DNA from 3 places in the Neisseria meningitidis genome. Region 1 is predicted to be linked to each of the others. Evidence: predicted binding sites of a transcription regulator. Region 1 holds the regulator's gene; each other region holds the start of a gene.

Region 1 (5,613 bases):
GATTGCGATGCTGACTTTCGGTATCGCGCTGATTGTCGGTTTGTGGTTTGTCGGTAAAGAGGTGATTAAAACCGTCGGTACGAGTTTGGCGGAAATGCATCCTGCTTCGGGTTTTACCGCCGAACTGTCCGCCGCATCCGTCGTGATGGGCGCGTCGCTGATGGGGCTGCCCGTGTCCAGTACGCATATCTTGGTCGGCGCGGTACTCGGCATCGGTCTGGTCAACCGCAATGCCAACTGGAAACTGATGAAGCCCATCGGTTTGGCGTGGGTCATTACCCTGCCTGCCGCCGCCGTATTGTCGGTTGTCTGCTACTTGGTTTTACAGGCAGTATTCTGATTGTAAAATACTGATGCCGTCTGAACCCGTGTTCAGACGGCATTTTGTTGATGGAATGTGCGGGCTTGTGCCTTATGCACAATCTGTTCTGTCGGGATATGCCGTTTGGTATAGTGATTAACAAAAATCAGGACAAGGCGACGAAGCCGCAGACAGTACAGATAGTACAGCAAGGCGAGGCAACGCTGTACTGGTTTTTGTTAATCCACTATATCTTGGTTTCGGAACGGTCGGACACAAAGGTGCGGAACGTTATGATATGCCGCCGCCTGTTCTTGAAAACACTTATCCTGCCGGCAGCAAAATGCCGTCTGAAAAAGCCTTTCAGACGGCATTTGTACGTTAGCCACAATCACACCGTTTGCGAATATTTCGCCTTGGTTTCTTTATGGCGCAGGTGGTAATCGAAAACCATGGCGATGTTGCGGATGAGGAAGCGTCCTTTCGGGGTAACGGTCAGTCCGTGGCTGTTCAGGCGCACCAATCCCAAACCGGCGAGTTTTTCCAAATCCGCCAGTTCGTCTTTGAAGTAGCGGTCGAACGGGATGCCGAACATACTTTCGTAAATCCGATAGTCGAGCGCGAAACGGCACATCAAATCCTGAATGATGTTGCGGCGCAGGATGTCGTCCTGATTGAGCTGATAACCGCGCATGATGGGCAGTCTGCCTTCGTCGATGGCGGCATAGTAGGCATCGATGTCGCGTTCGTTTTGGGAATAGGTGCTGCCGATTTTGCCGATGGACGACACGCCGATGGCGACCAAATCGCAATCCGCGTAGGTCGAATAGCCTTGGAAGTTGCGCTGGAGGAAGCCTTCTTTGAGGGCGATGGAGAGTTCGTCGTCAGGTTTGGCGAAATGATCCATGCCGATGAAGACGTAGCCGCGTTCGGTTAGGGTTTGGACGCAGTATTGCAGCATATCGAGCTTCTCTTCGCTGTCGGGGACGGAGGCGGTATCGATGCGGCGTTGCGGTTTGAACACGTGCGGCAGGTGGGCGTAGTGATAAAGGGCGAGGCGGTCGGGATCGAGCGACAAAACGGTATCGATGGTGGTTTTGATGCTTTCCGAAGTCTGGTGCGGCAGGCCGTAAATCAAATCGACGCTGACGGATTTGAACCCCGCTTCGCGCGCCGCATCGATGACTTCTTTGGTTTCTTCGTAACTTTGGATGCGGTTGACCGCCGCCTGCACTTTGGGGTCGAAATCCTGAATGCCGATGCTCATGCGGTTGAAGCCGAGTCTGCCGAGCATGAGGACGGTGTCGCGGCTGACTTTGCGCGGGTCGATTTCGATGGAGTATTCGCCGGTGGGGATTAACTCGAAATGTTTGCGTATCATGCGGAAGACACGTTCGATCTGTTCGTCGCTCAAAAAGGTCGGAGTGCCGCCGCCGAAGTGCAGTTGGGCAAGCTGGTGCCGTCCGTTCAGATGTGGAGCGAGCAGTTCCATTTCTTTTTCAAGATATTCGATGTAGGCATCGGCGCGGCTTTTGTCTTTGGTGATGATTTTGTTGCAGCCGCAGTAGTAGCAGATGGTGTTGCAGAACGGAATGTGAATGTAAAGGGAAAGCGGTTTGTTTAACGCGCCCATACCGCGCAAATGTAAAGCTTTGATATATTCGCCTTCGCGGAAACCGTCATGGAAACGGTCGGCGGTAGGGTAGGAAGTGTAGCGCGGGCCGCTGGCGGGCAGGCTGGCAATCAGCGCGCGGTCAAACTCGGGACGGTCATCGTTTACATTGTGATTGTTCTGTATCTGAATGATTTTCATGGTGTGTGTGGTTTTATGATGTTAGTCAAATTTTGGATAGTTTGGTAGAATGCCACAGTATGATAAACCTGTCTTGATATGTGTCAATAAGCACATATAGTGGATTAAATTTAAATAAGGACAAGGCGAGGCAACGCCGTACTGGTTTAAATTTAATCCACTATAATCATGATGGGGCAAAGCGCACAAAAAGGTACGGTATGGCTTCGCATAATACTACACATCAGATGAAAACGCTGTGTTCTTCCTGTTCTTTGCGGGAACTCTGCCTGCCTGTCGGGCTGCTGCCCAACGAGCTCAGCCAACTCGATGCCGTCATCCGTCAAAGCCGCCGCCTGAAAAAGGGCGAATACCTGTTCTGTGTCGGCGAAGCCTTTACCTCGCTCTTTGCCATCCGTTCGGGCTTCTTCAAAACAACCGTCGCCAGTCAGGACGGCCGCGATCAGGTAACGGGTTTCTTTATGTCGGGCGAACTCATCGGCATGGACGGCATCTGTTCCCATGTGCACAGTTGCGACGCGGTCGCCTTGGAAGACAGCGAAGTGTGCGAACTGCCGTTTACCCACATCGAAGAACTGGGGCAAAACATCCCCAGCCTGCGTACGCACTTCTTCCGCATGATGAGCCGTGAAATCGTGCGCGACCAAGGTGTTATGCTGCTGTTGGGCAATATGCGCGCCGAAGAGCGGATTGCCGCCTTCCTGCTGAACCTTTCCCAACGCCTTTATTCCCGAGGTTTTGCTGCCAACGACTTCATCTTAAGAATGTCCCGCGAAGAAATCGGCAGTTATCTCGGGCTGAAACTTGAAACCGTCAGCCGCACATTATCCAAGTTCCATCAGGAAGGATTGATTTCCGTCGAACACAAACACATCAAGATCCTCAATCTGCAGGTGTTGAAGAAGATGGTATCCGGTTGTTCGCACGCCATTTGATTAACCCGTACGAACATTTCAGACGGCATTCTCAATAAACACAGGGCAGACGAAAACATCTGTCCTGTTTGTTGTATCTGCCGCAAAGTGCCGTCTGAAAACCGGCAGCCGCCTAAATCGAAAAATCCTCGCTGATGGGCGTGTACAGAATCCTATCCACCTTCTCGCGTGTCAGGTGCGGCGCAAACGCTTGGATAAAGTCGTAGGCATATCCGCGCAAATAAGTATCGCTGCGCAAAGCAATCCACGTCGGCGACGGCTCGAACAGGTGTGCCGCATCCACAAGCTGCAAATCGCCGTCCGTATCCAGGTTGTACGCCATTTTCGCCATCAGTCCCACGCCCAAACCCAAGCGCACATAAGTCTTCAATACGTCCGTATCCGCCGCCGCCAATGCGACATCCGGCTGTTCCAAACGGGCTTTGGAAAATGCCCGCGCGATGCTGCTGCCCGTGTTGAATGCAAATTCATAGGTAATTAGTGGAAACCTCGCCAAATCTTCAATACGGAGGGGGTTTCTGCATTCGAGCAAGGGGTGGTCGTTCGGTACGATAACCGCATGAGTCCAGTCATAGCAGGGAAGTTTTCCCAGTTCGGGATGGTCGTCTATCCGTTCCGTAACAATCGCCAAGTCCGCCTCGCCTGAGGTAACCATACGTGCGATGGCGGCAGGGCTCCCCTGTTTGATGGTCAGGTTGACTTTCGGATAGCGTTTCACAAAATCGGCAACAATCAAGGGTAGGGCATAGCGTGCCTGAGTATGCGTCGTGGCAACCGTCAGCGAACCGCTGTCCTGTCCGGTAAACTCGCTGCCGATATTTTTAATGTTCTGTACATCGCGTAAAATACGTTCCGCAATATCCAAAACCACCTTGCCCGGCTGCGAGACCGAAACCACGCGCTTGCCGCTGCGGATAAAAATCTGAATGCCGATTTCTTCTTCCAGCAATTTGATTTGTTTGGAGATGCCGGGTTGCGAAGTAAACAAGGCTTCGGCCGCTTCGGAAACGTTCAGGTTGTGCCGGTAAACTTCTAAGGCGTATTTCAATTGTTGTAATTTCATGGCGGGTCGGTGTGGGTCTGTGTCGGGTGGCTGAACATTGTTTATAATTTATCATATTTTCTTGCCGGTACGGTATGGGGCTTTGCCGTTGTGTTTGTTGTTTTTGTGCAACGGCAATCGTGCGATATGGAAAAAATCCCCCTAAAGTAATGACACGGAATTGATTTTTCGGCATGATAGACTATCAGGAAACAGGCTGTTTTACGGTTGTTTTCAGGCGTTGAGTATTGACAGTCCTCCCCCTGCTTCTTTATAGTGGAGACTGAAATATCCGATTTGCCGCCATGTTTCTACAGCGGCCTGTATGTTGGCAATTCAGCAGTTGCTTCTGTATCTGCTGTACAAATTTAATGAGGGAATAAAATGACCAAACAGCTGAAATTAAGCGCATTATTCGTTGCATTGCTCGCTTCCGGCACTGCTGTTGCGGGCGAGGCGTCCGTTCAGGGTTACACCGTAAGCGGCCAGTCGAACGAAATCGTACGCAACAACTATGGCGAATGCTGGAAAAACGCCTACTTTGATAAAGCAAGCCAAGGTCGCGTAGAATGCGGCGATGCGGTTGCTGCCCCCGAACCCGAGCCAGAACCCGAACCCGCACCCGCGCCTGTCGTCGTTGTGGAGCAGGCTCCGCAATATGTTGATGAAACCATTTCCCTGTCTGCCAAAACCCTGTTCGGTTTCGATAAGGATTCATTGCGCGCCGAAGCTCAAGACAACCTGAAAGTATTGGCGCAACGCCTGGGTCAAACCAATATCCAATCTGTCCGCGTCGAAGGCCATACCGACTTTATGGGTTCTGACAAATACAATCAGGCCCTGTCCGAACGCCGCGCATACGTAGTGGCAAACAACCTGGTCAGCAACGGCGTACCTGTTTCTAGAATTTCTGCTGTCGGCTTGGGCGAATCTCAAGCGCAAATGACTCAAGTTTGTGAAGCCGAAGTTGCCAAACTGGGTGCGAAAGTCTCTAAAGCCAAAAAACGTGAGGCTCTGATTGCATGTATCGAACCTGACCGCCGTGTGGATGTGAAAATCCGCAGCATCGTAACCCGTCAGGTTGTGCCGGCACACAATCATCACCAACACTAAGGCTAGGCAATATCTTGCCGATGCATGAGGTTAGTGGATTTTGTACCAGGTACTGTTGCAATATTCGTGAAACGTCGGTCGGCATCGATGATGTGAAACAAACCCCCGCTTTTGCGGGGTTTGTTTTTTTGGGTGGTTTTCTGAAACGGCTATCGTCAGAATCGGGGTGCAGGTTCAGATTCAGATTCAGGTTTGTGTCCCATTGCCGTGCTTTATAGTGGATTAACAAAAATCAGGACAAGGCGACGGAGCCGCAGACAGTACAAATAGTACGGAACCGATTCACTCGGTGCTTCAGCACCTTAGAGAATCGTTCTCTTTGAGCTAAGGTAAGGCAACGCTGTACTGGTTTAAATTTAATCCACTATATCGGTTGAAACTCTGATTTTAAGGCGGTAGGATGTGGGTT
Region 2 (5,613 bases), 420 kb from region 1:
ATGCGCCCCCTCATGATTGAGGCTGATTCGGATTTCTCCGAAACCGACTTCCTGCACGATTCTGACCAATCCTTCTTTGGCAAGCTCCAACAGTGAGATGAAGTTGACGACCACGTAAGCCGCGCCCTGTTCGGGATTGAACAGGTCGTGAAACCTGCATATCCCGTGTCCGTTCAAACGGCGCAGGATTGCCGTCATTTGCGCGCGCACGGAGATGGTTTCTTTGATAACTTCGTGGCTGCGCGTATGTTTTGCCCGAGACAAAATACCCAGCCACGCTTGCGTCAAGTCGGTAATATAGACTTCGGGCAGCTTGGCTTCGACGGCAATTTCCAGAGGTAGGTACGCCCATGCGAAATCCCGGCCCGCACGAGGAAGCGCATCCAACCCTTGTGCCGCCAGCTTCATCTGCTCGTAAGCCAGCAGGCGGCGCACCAACTCGGCACGCGGGTCGGCTTCTTCGTCTTCGACGGCTTCGGTACGCGGCAGCAGCAGGCGCGATTTGATTTCAATCAGCATTGCTGCCATCAAAAGATATTCCGCCGCCAAATCAAACTGATAGGTTTCTATTTGGGCGATGTAGTGCAGATACTGCTCGGTAATCTTCACCATCGGAATATCGAGAACATCGATGTTCTGCTTGCGGATCAGATACAGCAGTAGATCCAAAGGGCCTTGAAAACTGCCCAATACGACTTTCAGCGCGTCGGGTGGGATAAACAAATCCTGCGGCAAATCGGTAACGGGTTGGCCGAATACCCATGCGACAGTGTGCTCGGATGGTGCGGATGGGGCAGGGATGGGCGGCATGGCGTGAATCGGTAAGTGGATTTTAATATAAGTTTACAAAAGAAAACAATCTGCCGACATTCACGTATAATGTGGTCGGGCAAATGTTCAGACGGCATTATAACGGCTTTTAAATGCAAATGTTTTGAAAAGGAGCAGGTTGTGAATACGGTTTTAGGCGTGCCGATGTTGGTTTTTCTGAACCGACAGCTTGATTGCCGCGTTTGTTCAAATGCCGTCTGAATCCTGTTTCAGACGGCATTGCTTATTTTTTGCCTGCGATGTGTTCCACCGCTGCTTGTGCACAATATAGCCCGAACGAAGCGGTAACGAGCATGCTTGCACCGTAGCCGGCGCACGACAAGCCCTGCGGTGCGGCATCGGCAGAACACGCCACGCCCGATTGCGGCGGCGTGATGTTTTCGGTTGAGAACACGCACGGCACGCGCATATTTGCTTTCGTATCGCGGCTGAATCCGTAGCGTTTCCGCAAGGTGTAGCGCAGGTTGGCAAGCAGCGGGTCGTGGGTTACGCGGCTCAAATCGGCGGTTTGGATTAACGCCGGATTTTTTTGTCCGCCCGCGCCGCCGCTGAGGACAAACGGTTGTTTACGTTCCACAAAATAAGCCGCCATTGCTGCTTTGACGCGCACTTGGTCGATCGCGTCGATGACGAAATCAAAACCTTTTCCGAAGTATTCCGGCAAATTGTCTTCGGTAACGAAATCTTCAATTTCAAACACTTCGCATTGCGGATTGATTTGTGTAATGCGTTCGCGCAAGGCGGTAACTTTTGCTTTGCCGAAGTCTCCGGTCAGGGCGTGCAGCTGGCGGTTGACATTGGATTCGGCAACGTTGTCCAAATCAATCAAAGTCAAACGTCCGATGCCCGTCCGCGCCAAAGCCTCGACCGCCCACGAGCCGACACCGCCCACGCCGACTACGCAGACGTGTGCCTGTGAAAAGTGCGCCAAGGCGGAGTCTCCGTAGAGTCTGGCGATGCCGCCGAAGCGTCGCGAAGAGGTCAAAGCGTTGTCGGACATGGTCGAATCCTGCAAGATTGCGTCAAATCAAAAAGTGAACGAAAGCCGGCAAAAAATGCCTGACTGCACGGAAGCGGCATATTATACTGGAAAGCGGTCGGGCTGTTCGGCTGTTGTATAAAGCCCGACGGCGGGTCTATAATGAAACGGCGCAAACTGTCCCTGCGCCCATCCGACAAGAGGGCACCGCGAGGCGGTGCAAAAGGAGAATACGATATGTACAAACATCTGGTTGTTGCCGTTGACGGCAGTGAAACGTCCATCAATGCCCTGAAACATGCCGCCGAGCTTGCCGGGGTCAACGGTGCGCGTCTGACTTTGGTACACGTTGCCAATCCTGCCGAATATATGGCGCTCGCCCCCGAATTTTTGCAACACGAGAGTTACGAGGCAGCCGCCATTGCACAAGGTAACGAGGTTTTGGATGCCGCCGAGCGCACCGCCCGGGAACTGGGTGTGGAAAATACCGTCAAACACCTGCTGGTTGCCAATAAGGGTGCGCGCGAAATGGCGCAGGATTTGGTTGATTATGCCGATGAAAACGGTGCCGACCTGCTGGTGTTGGGTACGCACGGACGTACCGGGCTGATGCACCTTTTAATGGGCAGTTTTGCCGAAACGGTAATGCGCCAAAGCCACCTGCCGCTTTTGATTATCCGCAGCAAAGCCGAAGAGGCGTAGAAATTTTCAGTTTGAAGGCCTTAAATGTGATTTTTCATATTTAAGGCTTTTTAATTTATCTGTTTTTAACGGGAGGGCAGTATGCCTGATTACATCCGCATCTCGCGCGCCGCCGACAGCCTGCGCGATATCAAAATCACCCCTCATTTCCTGCCGCATACGGACGGTTCGTGCCTTATTGAATGCGGCAATACCAAAGTGATTTGTACCGCTTCCATAGATGAAAACGTCCCGCCGTTTCTGCGCGGTAAAAACCAAGGCTGGGTAACGGCGGAATACGGGATGCTGCCTGCCTCAACTGCTTCCCGGATGCGCCGCGAAGCTTCGGCGGGCAAACAGTCCGGGCGCACACAAGAAATCCAACGCCTTATCGGGCGTTCGCTGCGCGCGGTCGTGGATATGGAAAAACTCGGCGAACGCCAAATCTTGATTGACTGCGACGTGATTCAGGCAGACGGCGGTACGCGCACGGCTTCGATTACCGGTGCGTTTGTCGCGCTGCAAATCGCCGTCGGCAAACTGGTTTCAGACGGCATTTTGAGTGAAAACCCCATCCGCGAAGCCGTTGCCGCTGTGTCAGTAGGCGTAGTGAACGGCGTGCCGCTTTTGGATTTGGATTATCCCGAAGACTCCGGTTGCGACAGTGATGTGAATATCGTCATGACCGCATCGGGAAAAATCATCGAAATCCAAGGTACGGCGGAAGACGCGCCGTTCAGTTTGGACGAATTGGGCAAACTGGTTGCACTGGCGCAAAAAGGCATAGGCGAACTGCTGCAACACCAGCAAAATGCGTTGTCCGCCGCCTGATTGTCGTCCGGATGCCGTCTGAAAACCGTTCAGACGGCATTTTGTCAACAATCTGAAAGAACAGGTTTTTCGCTGACCGCTGTCAAACGGCAGGCGGGAAAGCGCAGTCCGTTCTTGAACTTCATGTAAAAAATAGTAATAATAGCCGCTTTTCCAGCAAACCATGCTGCCCGACCAATCCCACACAAGAAAGCACGAAACATGGCGTTAATCGTACACAAATACGGCGGCACATCCGTAGGCTCGCCCGAACGCATTAAAAACGTGGCCAAACGTGTCGCCAAAGCCCGCGCCGAAGGACACGACATCGTCGTCGTCGTATCCGCCATGAGCGGTGAAACCAACCGCCTGGTCGCGTTGGCGCACGAAATGCAGGAGCATCCCGATCCGCGCGAATTGGACGTGGTTTTGTCCACCGGCGAACAAGTAACCATCGGCCTTTTGGCGATGGCATTGAAAGACATCGGCGTGGATGCCAAAAGCTACACAGGCTGGCAGGTCGCCCTCAAAACCGATACCGCCCACACCAAAGCCCGCATCGAAAGCATTGATGACGAAAAAATGCGTGCCGACCTTACCGCCGGCAAAGTCGTCATCGTTGCCGGCTTCCAAGGCATCAGCAGTGAAGGCGATATTTCCACGCTCGGACGCGGCGGTTCCGACACTTCCGCCGTTGCGCTTGCCGCAGCCCTCAAAGCGGACGAATGCCAAATCTATACCGACGTGGACGGCGTGTACACCACCGATCCGCGCGTCGTACCCGAAGCGCGCCGCATGGATACGGTTACATTTGAAGAAATGATCGAATTGGCAAGCCTCGGCTCGAAAGTCTTGCAAATCCGTTCAGTAGAATTCGCCGGAAAGTACAAAGTGCGCCTGCGCGTACTGAGCAGCCTGCAAGACGGCGGCAATGGCACCTTAATTACCTTTGAAGAGGACGACAACATGGAAAGAGCTGCCGTAACCGGTATCGCATTCGACAAAAACCAAGCCCGCATCAACGTGCGCGGCGTACCCGACAAACCCGGTGTCGCCTATCAGATTTTGGGCGCGGTCGCCGATGCCAACATCGAAGTCGATATGATTATCCAAAATGTCGGCAGCGAAGGCACAACCGATTTTTCCTTTACCGTACCGCGCGGCGATTACAAGCAGACTTTGGAAATCCTGTCGGAACGCCAAGACAGTATCGGCGCGGCTTCTATTGATGGCGACGACACCGTGTGCAAAGTCTCCGCAGTCGGTTTGGGTATGCGTTCGCACGTCGGCGTAGCCGCCAAAATCTTCCGCACGCTCGCCGAAGAGGGTATCAACATCCAAATGATTTCCACCTCCGAAATCAAAGTTTCCGTATTGATTGATGAAAAATACATGGAACTGGCAACCAGGGTATTGCATAAAGCCTTTAATTTGGGCTGATGTTTCACGGTTTGAAACGGACAACGGCACTGCCTTTATCGGGCAGTGCCGTTTTGTCTGCCGCCCGAATGTTCGGACGGCATATTTTGACTTTGGAACAAAAAATATAGTGGATTAAATTTATAGTGGATTAACAAAAATCAGGACAAGGCGACGAAGCCGCAGACAGTACAAATAGTACGGAACCGATTCACTTGGTGCAGCACCTTAGAGAATCGTTCTCTTTGAGCTAAGGCGAGGCAACGCTGTACTGGTTTTTGTTAATCCACTATACATCCCGTCATTCCCACGAAAGTGGGAATCTAGAAATTTAATGTTGCGGCACTAGCCAAAAAAACCGAAACTGAATGGACTAGATTCCCGCCTGCGCGGGAATGACGAATTTTAGGTTGGGGGGCATTTATTGGGAAAAACAGCAACCGCTCCGCCGTCATTCCCACGAAAGAGGGAATCCAGTTTTTTGAGTTTCAGTCATTTCCGATAAATTGCCTTAGCATTGAATGTCTAGATTCCCGCCTGCGCGGGAATGACGAATCCATCCATACGGAAACCTGCACCACGTCATTCCCACGAAAGTGGGAATCCAGTTTTTTGAGTTTCAGTCATTTCCGATAAATTGCCTTAGCGTTGAATGTCTAGATTCCCGCCTGCGCGGGAATGACGAATCCATCCGTACGGAAACCTGCACTACGTCATTCCCACGAAAGTGGGAATCCAGTTTTTTGAGTTTCAGTCATTTCCGATAAATTGCCTTAGCATTGAATGGACTAGATTCCCGCCTGCGCGGGAATGACGGATTTTAGGTTGGGGGCATTTATTGGGAAAAGCAGAAACCGCTCCGCCGTCATTCCCACGAAAGTGGGAATCTAGAA
Region 3 (5,613 bases), 140 kb from region 1:
GGACGTTTGACAACATTTTGAGACAGCAGCAGCCAAGCCAAAGCGATAAAGCTCAGTAAGACAATAACTGCAATATATATATTCCAGAAATTACTGGTAAATTGGGATGTTGTGTTCATTGTTTTGCTCCGTTATCACAATATTAACGGTTTTCGCTTTTCTTATCTTGCGCATCTTGGTTTTCATCAAAAATGCTGTTTGCGGCATTATCGTAGTTTTTCTTATTCCGCCTGTTGAAGACGATATAGAGTACCAACAGGAAACAGATAAAGATCCATACCGTGAAGAGAGCACGAATACCGTTAATATCCATGATGTTACCTTACGTTTTTCAAAGCCAGACCCAATCCTTGCAGATAGGCGACTACAGCATCCAGCTCGGATTTGTTTGCCAAAGCCTCAGGCGCTTTCGCAATTTCCTCATCACTGTAAGGAGTACCTACTTTACGCAAAGCCTTCATGTTGGCAACGGTTGCATCGACATCGACTTTATTGCGTGCAAGCCACGGGAATGCCGGCATATTGGACTCAGGCACGACATCACGGGGATTCAGCAGGTGGATACGGTGCCATTCGTCGGAATAGCGACCGCCCACACGTGCCAAATCAGGACCGGTACGTTTGGAACCCCATTGGAACGGATGGTCGTAAACCGACTCTCCGGCAACAGAGTAATGACCGTAACGCTCGGTTTCCGCACGGAACGGACGAATCATTTGCGAGTGGCAGTTGTAACAGCCCTCACGGATGTAAATATCGCGTCCGGCAACCTGCAGGGCATTGTAAGGCTTCACGCCCGGCGCCGGCTGTGTTGCCGCCTTGGTAAAGGCCAAGGGCACAACTTCAATCAACAGACCGACACTGACTACAAGCAGCGTGAACACAATCAGAACGCCGATTTTTTCTTCAGCCAATTGTTGTAATTTCATTTTGGTAGCCTATCTTTCTTAGTATTTTAGTGGTGCTGTGTTTGGGAAACCGCAGGGATTTCGGCATCGACTGCTTTACCACCGATGGCTGTGCGGTACACGTTGTACGCCATAATGCACATACCACTCAGATACAATAAACCACCTGCAAAACGGATCACGTAGTAAGGCATGGTGCGTTTTACGGATTCGACAAACGAGTAGGTCAGCGTACCGTCATCGTTCAAAGAACTCCACATCAAACCCTGCATCACACCGGCAATCCACATGGCAGCGATATACAGAACCACGCCGATGGTCGCAATCCAAAAATGTGCTTCTACCAGCTTGGTGCTGTGCATCTGTTCTTTGCCGAACAGACGGGGAATCATGTAATAGACGGAACCGATGGTTACAAAGCCTACCCAGCCCAACGCACCCGCATGAACGTGCGCGACGGTCCAGTCCGTATAGTGGCTCAATGCATTGACCGTTTTAATCGACATCATCGGGCCTTCAAAGGTAGACATACCGTAGAAGGACAAGGATACAATCAGGAATTTAAGAATCGGGTCTGTACGCAGTTTGTCCCACGCGCCGGACAAGGTCATGATGCCGTTAATCATACCGCCCCAAGAGGGTGCGAACAGAATCAAAGACAGAACCATACCCAAAGATTGCGTCCAGTCAGGCAGCGCAGTGTAGTGAAGATGGTGCGGACCCGCCCACATATAGGTGAAAATCAACGCCCAGAAGTGAACGACGGACAGGCGGTAGGAGTAAACGGGGCGGGCTGCTTGTTTGGGTACGAAATAGTACATCATACCCAAGAAGCCGGCAGTCAGGAAGAAGCCCACGGCGTTATGCCCGTACCACCATTGAACCATAGCATCAATCGCACCGGAATAGACGGGGTATGACTTCATCAAACCGGCCGGGATGCTGATATTGTTGACGATGTGTAAAAGTGCGACCGCCAAAATAAAGCCGCCGTAGAACCAGTTGGCAACGTAAATATGTTTAATCTTACGTTTGGCAATCGTACCGAAGAATACGATGGCGTAAGCCACCCAAACCAAAGTAATCAGAATATCGATCGGCCATTCCAGTTCGGCATATTCCTTACCTTGGGTCCAACCCATAGGGAAGCTGACGACGGCGGCAACGATTACCGCCTGCCAGCCCCAAAAGGTAAATGCCGGCAGCCAACCGCCGAAAAGACGGGTATTACAAGTACGTTGGACAACGTAGTATGATGTGCCGATCAGGCCGCAACCGCCAAATGCGAAAATAACCGCATTGGTGTGCAGCGGACGCAGGCGGCCGAAGTGGAACCAAGGTCCGATATTAGACAAGTCGAGGGCAGGAGCAAAAAGCTGGGCGGCGACGATAACGCCGACCAACATACCCACAATCCCCCAAACTACAGTCATGATGGCGAACTGGCGCACCACTTTGTAGTTGTAAGTTTGTGTGTCCATGAGAGTCTCCATGAATTTATGGGAATAAAGATTTTTATCCTGCCGCTTCCGCAGCCTGTTTAAGGTGCAATCCGGGCAAGCGTAATTTTTTCTAAATTTAACATATCTGCCTTATTACGCCAAGCGGAATTACATTCGCGCCGCCGGCGAGCCCTTTGCTTAATCTGTTTTTTATTACATATAAATCATATTGTTATAATAAATTACAACCCGACCGCCATTGCTTTTGTTTCCAATTTTCCCTTTTTGTGGCACTTTATTGATGTAGGTTAAGCTGCATTTTAAAGGTATTTAATCCATCCCGTTTAACGATATATTTGATAGTTATGATTCATTATAAAATAACCCCGTCCCCTCTCGACCACGAGTGGCACATCCTGCTGACATTCACACAAGATGATGATCTTCCTATAGAAATAAGCCTGCCAAACTGGGTTCCGGGCAGCTATCTGATTCGGGATTTTTCCCGCCACATCACTTCTATCCATGCATCCTGTAACGGCACGTCCATGCCGCTCGAACAAATTGCAAAAAACCGCTGGCACGCTGCCGCCGTACGCGGCGAGTGGCAAATCCGCTACACCGTATATGCATTCGATTTGTCGGTTCGAGGTTCTTTCCTGACGACAGAACGCGGTTTTTTGACGGATCGTGCCTGTTTTTGAAAGTCGAAGGAACGGAAACGCTGCTGCACCGCTTGGAATTGACGGGTATTCCGTCCGAAAGGCGTATTGCCACAACGCTGCCGGAAACAGGGAGGTTTGTCTTTCAGGCGGCATCTTATGCCGAATTGATTGACCGACCTGTCGAGATGGGCTTGATTGAATTTTTAGATTTTGAGGCGGCAGGCATTCCGCACACAATTGCCTTAAGCGGCATATATCCTGATTTCGACCGCAACAGGCTGGTTTCGGATATCAAAAAAATCTGCGAAACAGAACTGACGGTGTTTTCCTCCCCTGCCCCGTTTCAAAAATATTTGTTCCTGCTCCACGTCGGCGACCATATTTACGGCGGTTTGGAACACACCGACAGCACCGCCCTGCTCGCCGACCGCCACAGCCTTCCGCCGTACGGTATGACCGATGCCGACGATACCTACACCACATTGCTCGGACTTTTCTCCCACGAATATTTTCACGCGTGGAACGTCAAATCCATCAAACCTGCCGCGTTCGTCCCTTATGACCTCGACAAAGAAAACTATACCGAACAACTATGGGCATTCGAAGGCATTACATCCTATTACGACGATTTGTTTTTGGCACGCAGCCGCACCATCTCGCCCGAATCTTATTTAAACCTGCTGGCACAAGGCATTACGCGCGTACAACAAACCCGCGGCCGTTTGAGGCAGACCTTGGCGGAATCGAGTTTTACCGCGTGGAACAAATTTTACAAACCTGATGAAAACAGCCCCAACGCCATCGTCAGCTACTACCAGAAAGGCGCGCTTGCCGCATTGTGCCTTGATCTGATAATACGCAACCGAAGCAACGGCAGACATTCTCTCGATACGGTAATGGACAAACTCTATCGGGAGTGGAGGGACACACACTCGGGTATTCCGGAAAAACACTGGCAAATCCGCTGTCAGGAAATTACCGGCTTGGATTTGGAAGATTTTTTCCAAAAAACGTTATACAGTACCGAAGATTTGCCGCTTGCCGAATGCCTGGCAACCGCAGGCGTGGGACTGACCTTCCTGCCGCTTCCCCGACAACACGGCGGCGGATACGCAGAACACATCTGCCCCGTCCCGTCGGCAGGCGATTTTGGCGCACGTTTCAAACAAAACACCGACCACATCGTCCTGACCCATGTCTTCAACGGCGGCAGCGCGGAATCTGCGGCACTGTGCCCGCAAGACAAAATCATTGCTTTAGACGGTTATGCCTGCACCGACTTTACCGCACAATGGGCCCGATACCACGTCAATGCAAAAATCAATATCCACTTCTTCCGTGCCGGCATATTGCGTCAAACCGTCTTGACGGTTCAGGCAGCGGCAGCGGATACTGCCATCCTACATATCACAGACCGAAACCTGTTGGACAACTGGTTGTTCGGTTAAACTTTCAGACGGCATTGCACACAAAATGCCGTCTGAAAAACAACCGCAAAGTAAAGGAAACAAAATGGCCATTCTGAAACTTGACGAACACCTCTATATTTCTCCGCAACTGACCAAAGCCGATGCGGAACAAATCGCGCAACTGGGCATCAAAACCGTCATCTGCAACCGCCCCGACCGCGAAGAAGAATCGCAACCCGACTTCGCCCAAATCAAACAGTGGCTGGAACAAGCAGGCGTTACTGGATTCCATCACCAACCCGTTACCGCACGCGACATCCAAAAACACGATGTCGAAACCTTCCGCCAACTCATCGGACAAGCCGAATCTCCCGTCCTTGCCTATTGCCGGACCGGTACGCGCTGCTCCCTCCTGTGGGGCTTCCGCCGGGCGGCAGAAGGTATGCCGGTTGACGAAATCATCCGCCGCGCCCAAGCGGCAGGCGTAAATTTGGAAAACTTCAGAGAGCGGCTGGACAACGCCCGCGTCTGATTACAAGCCGAAACGTTTAAACCACACCTTCAAGCGGCATTCCACCGCAACTTGAAAAAGAGGACGGCAAACCTTACTGCCGTCCTCTGTCCTTCTCCGTTTTTACAGTGGGAGACCTTTGCAAAAATAGTCTGTTAACGAAATTTGACGCATAAAAATGCGCCAAAAAATTTTCAATTGCCTAAAACCTTCCTAATATTGAGCAAAAAGTAGGAAAAATCAGAAAAGTTTTGCATTTTGAAAATGAGATTGAGCATAAAATTTTAGTAACCTATGTTATTGCAAAGGTCTCAGTGGGTATAGCGGATTAACAAAAACCAGTACGGCGTTGCCTCGCCTTAACTCAAAGAGAACGATTCTCTAAGGTGCTGAAGCACCAAGTGAATCGGTTCCGTACTATTTGTACTGTCTACGGCTTCGTTGCCTTGTCCTGATTTTTGTTAATCCACTATAAAAATTAGAAATGCACATTTTCATTATTCTCGCGCAGGCAGGACTCCAGACTTACCCATTTCAGTAATGTTTGAAAATAAAAGAAAAATCAGATGTTTGTATTCCCGCCTGCGCAGAAATGGAGACGGCGCTCTGTCGTCTCATTTTTGTTTTAATCAACTATATATAGCTGATTAAACATAAGAAATGCCGTCTGAAAGACTT

Evidence for each region. The regulator FNR, encoded in region 1, switches genes on or off when oxygen is low (the NO sensors DNR and NnrR bind a similar motif). The targets are predictions, from matches to a motif close to TTGATNNNNATCAA.
Region 2: a site for FNR is predicted at 1,849-1,862, ahead of IUJ45_RS10260 (universal stress protein). Genes of this name have one in related genera too.
Region 3: a site for FNR is predicted at 2,649-2,662, ahead of ccoN (cytochrome-c oxidase, cbb3-type subunit I). Genes of this name have one in related genera too.

Annotation. Positions count from the first base shown of each region.
Region 1 covers NZ_CP064367.1:1,601,378-1,606,990, forward strand. The annotation lists gene IUJ45_RS08200 (inorganic phosphate transporter) at 1-340, shown strand, start outside; gene hemN (oxygen-independent coproporphyrinogen III oxidase) at 693-2,114, opposite strand; gene fnr (fumarate/nitrate reduction transcriptional regulator Fnr) at 2,315-3,049, shown strand; gene IUJ45_RS08215 (CysB family HTH-type transcriptional regulator) at 3,162-4,112, opposite strand; gene rmpM (peptidoglycan-binding outer membrane protein RmpM) at 4,476-5,204, shown strand.
Region 2 covers NZ_CP064367.1:2,021,190-2,026,802, forward strand. The annotation lists gene IUJ45_RS10250 (segregation and condensation protein A) at 1-810, opposite strand, end outside; gene IUJ45_RS10255 (tRNA threonylcarbamoyladenosine dehydratase) at 1,055-1,831, opposite strand; gene IUJ45_RS10260 (universal stress protein) at 2,048-2,512, shown strand; gene rph (ribonuclease PH) at 2,594-3,322, shown strand; gene IUJ45_RS10270 (aspartate kinase) at 3,524-4,741, shown strand.
Region 3 covers NZ_CP064367.1:1,741,225-1,746,837, reverse strand. The annotation lists partial or broken gene ccoP (cytochrome-c oxidase, cbb3-type subunit III) at 1-119, opposite strand, end outside; gene IUJ45_RS08865 (CcoQ/FixQ family Cbb3-type cytochrome c oxidase assembly chaperone) at 143-313, opposite strand; gene ccoO (cytochrome-c oxidase, cbb3-type subunit II) at 318-929, opposite strand; gene ccoN (cytochrome-c oxidase, cbb3-type subunit I) at 956-2,389, opposite strand; partial or broken gene IUJ45_RS11245 (M61 family metallopeptidase) at 2,716-3,146, shown strand; gene IUJ45_RS08850 (M61 family metallopeptidase) at 3,201-4,463, shown strand; gene IUJ45_RS08845 (TIGR01244 family sulfur transferase) at 4,528-4,956, shown strand.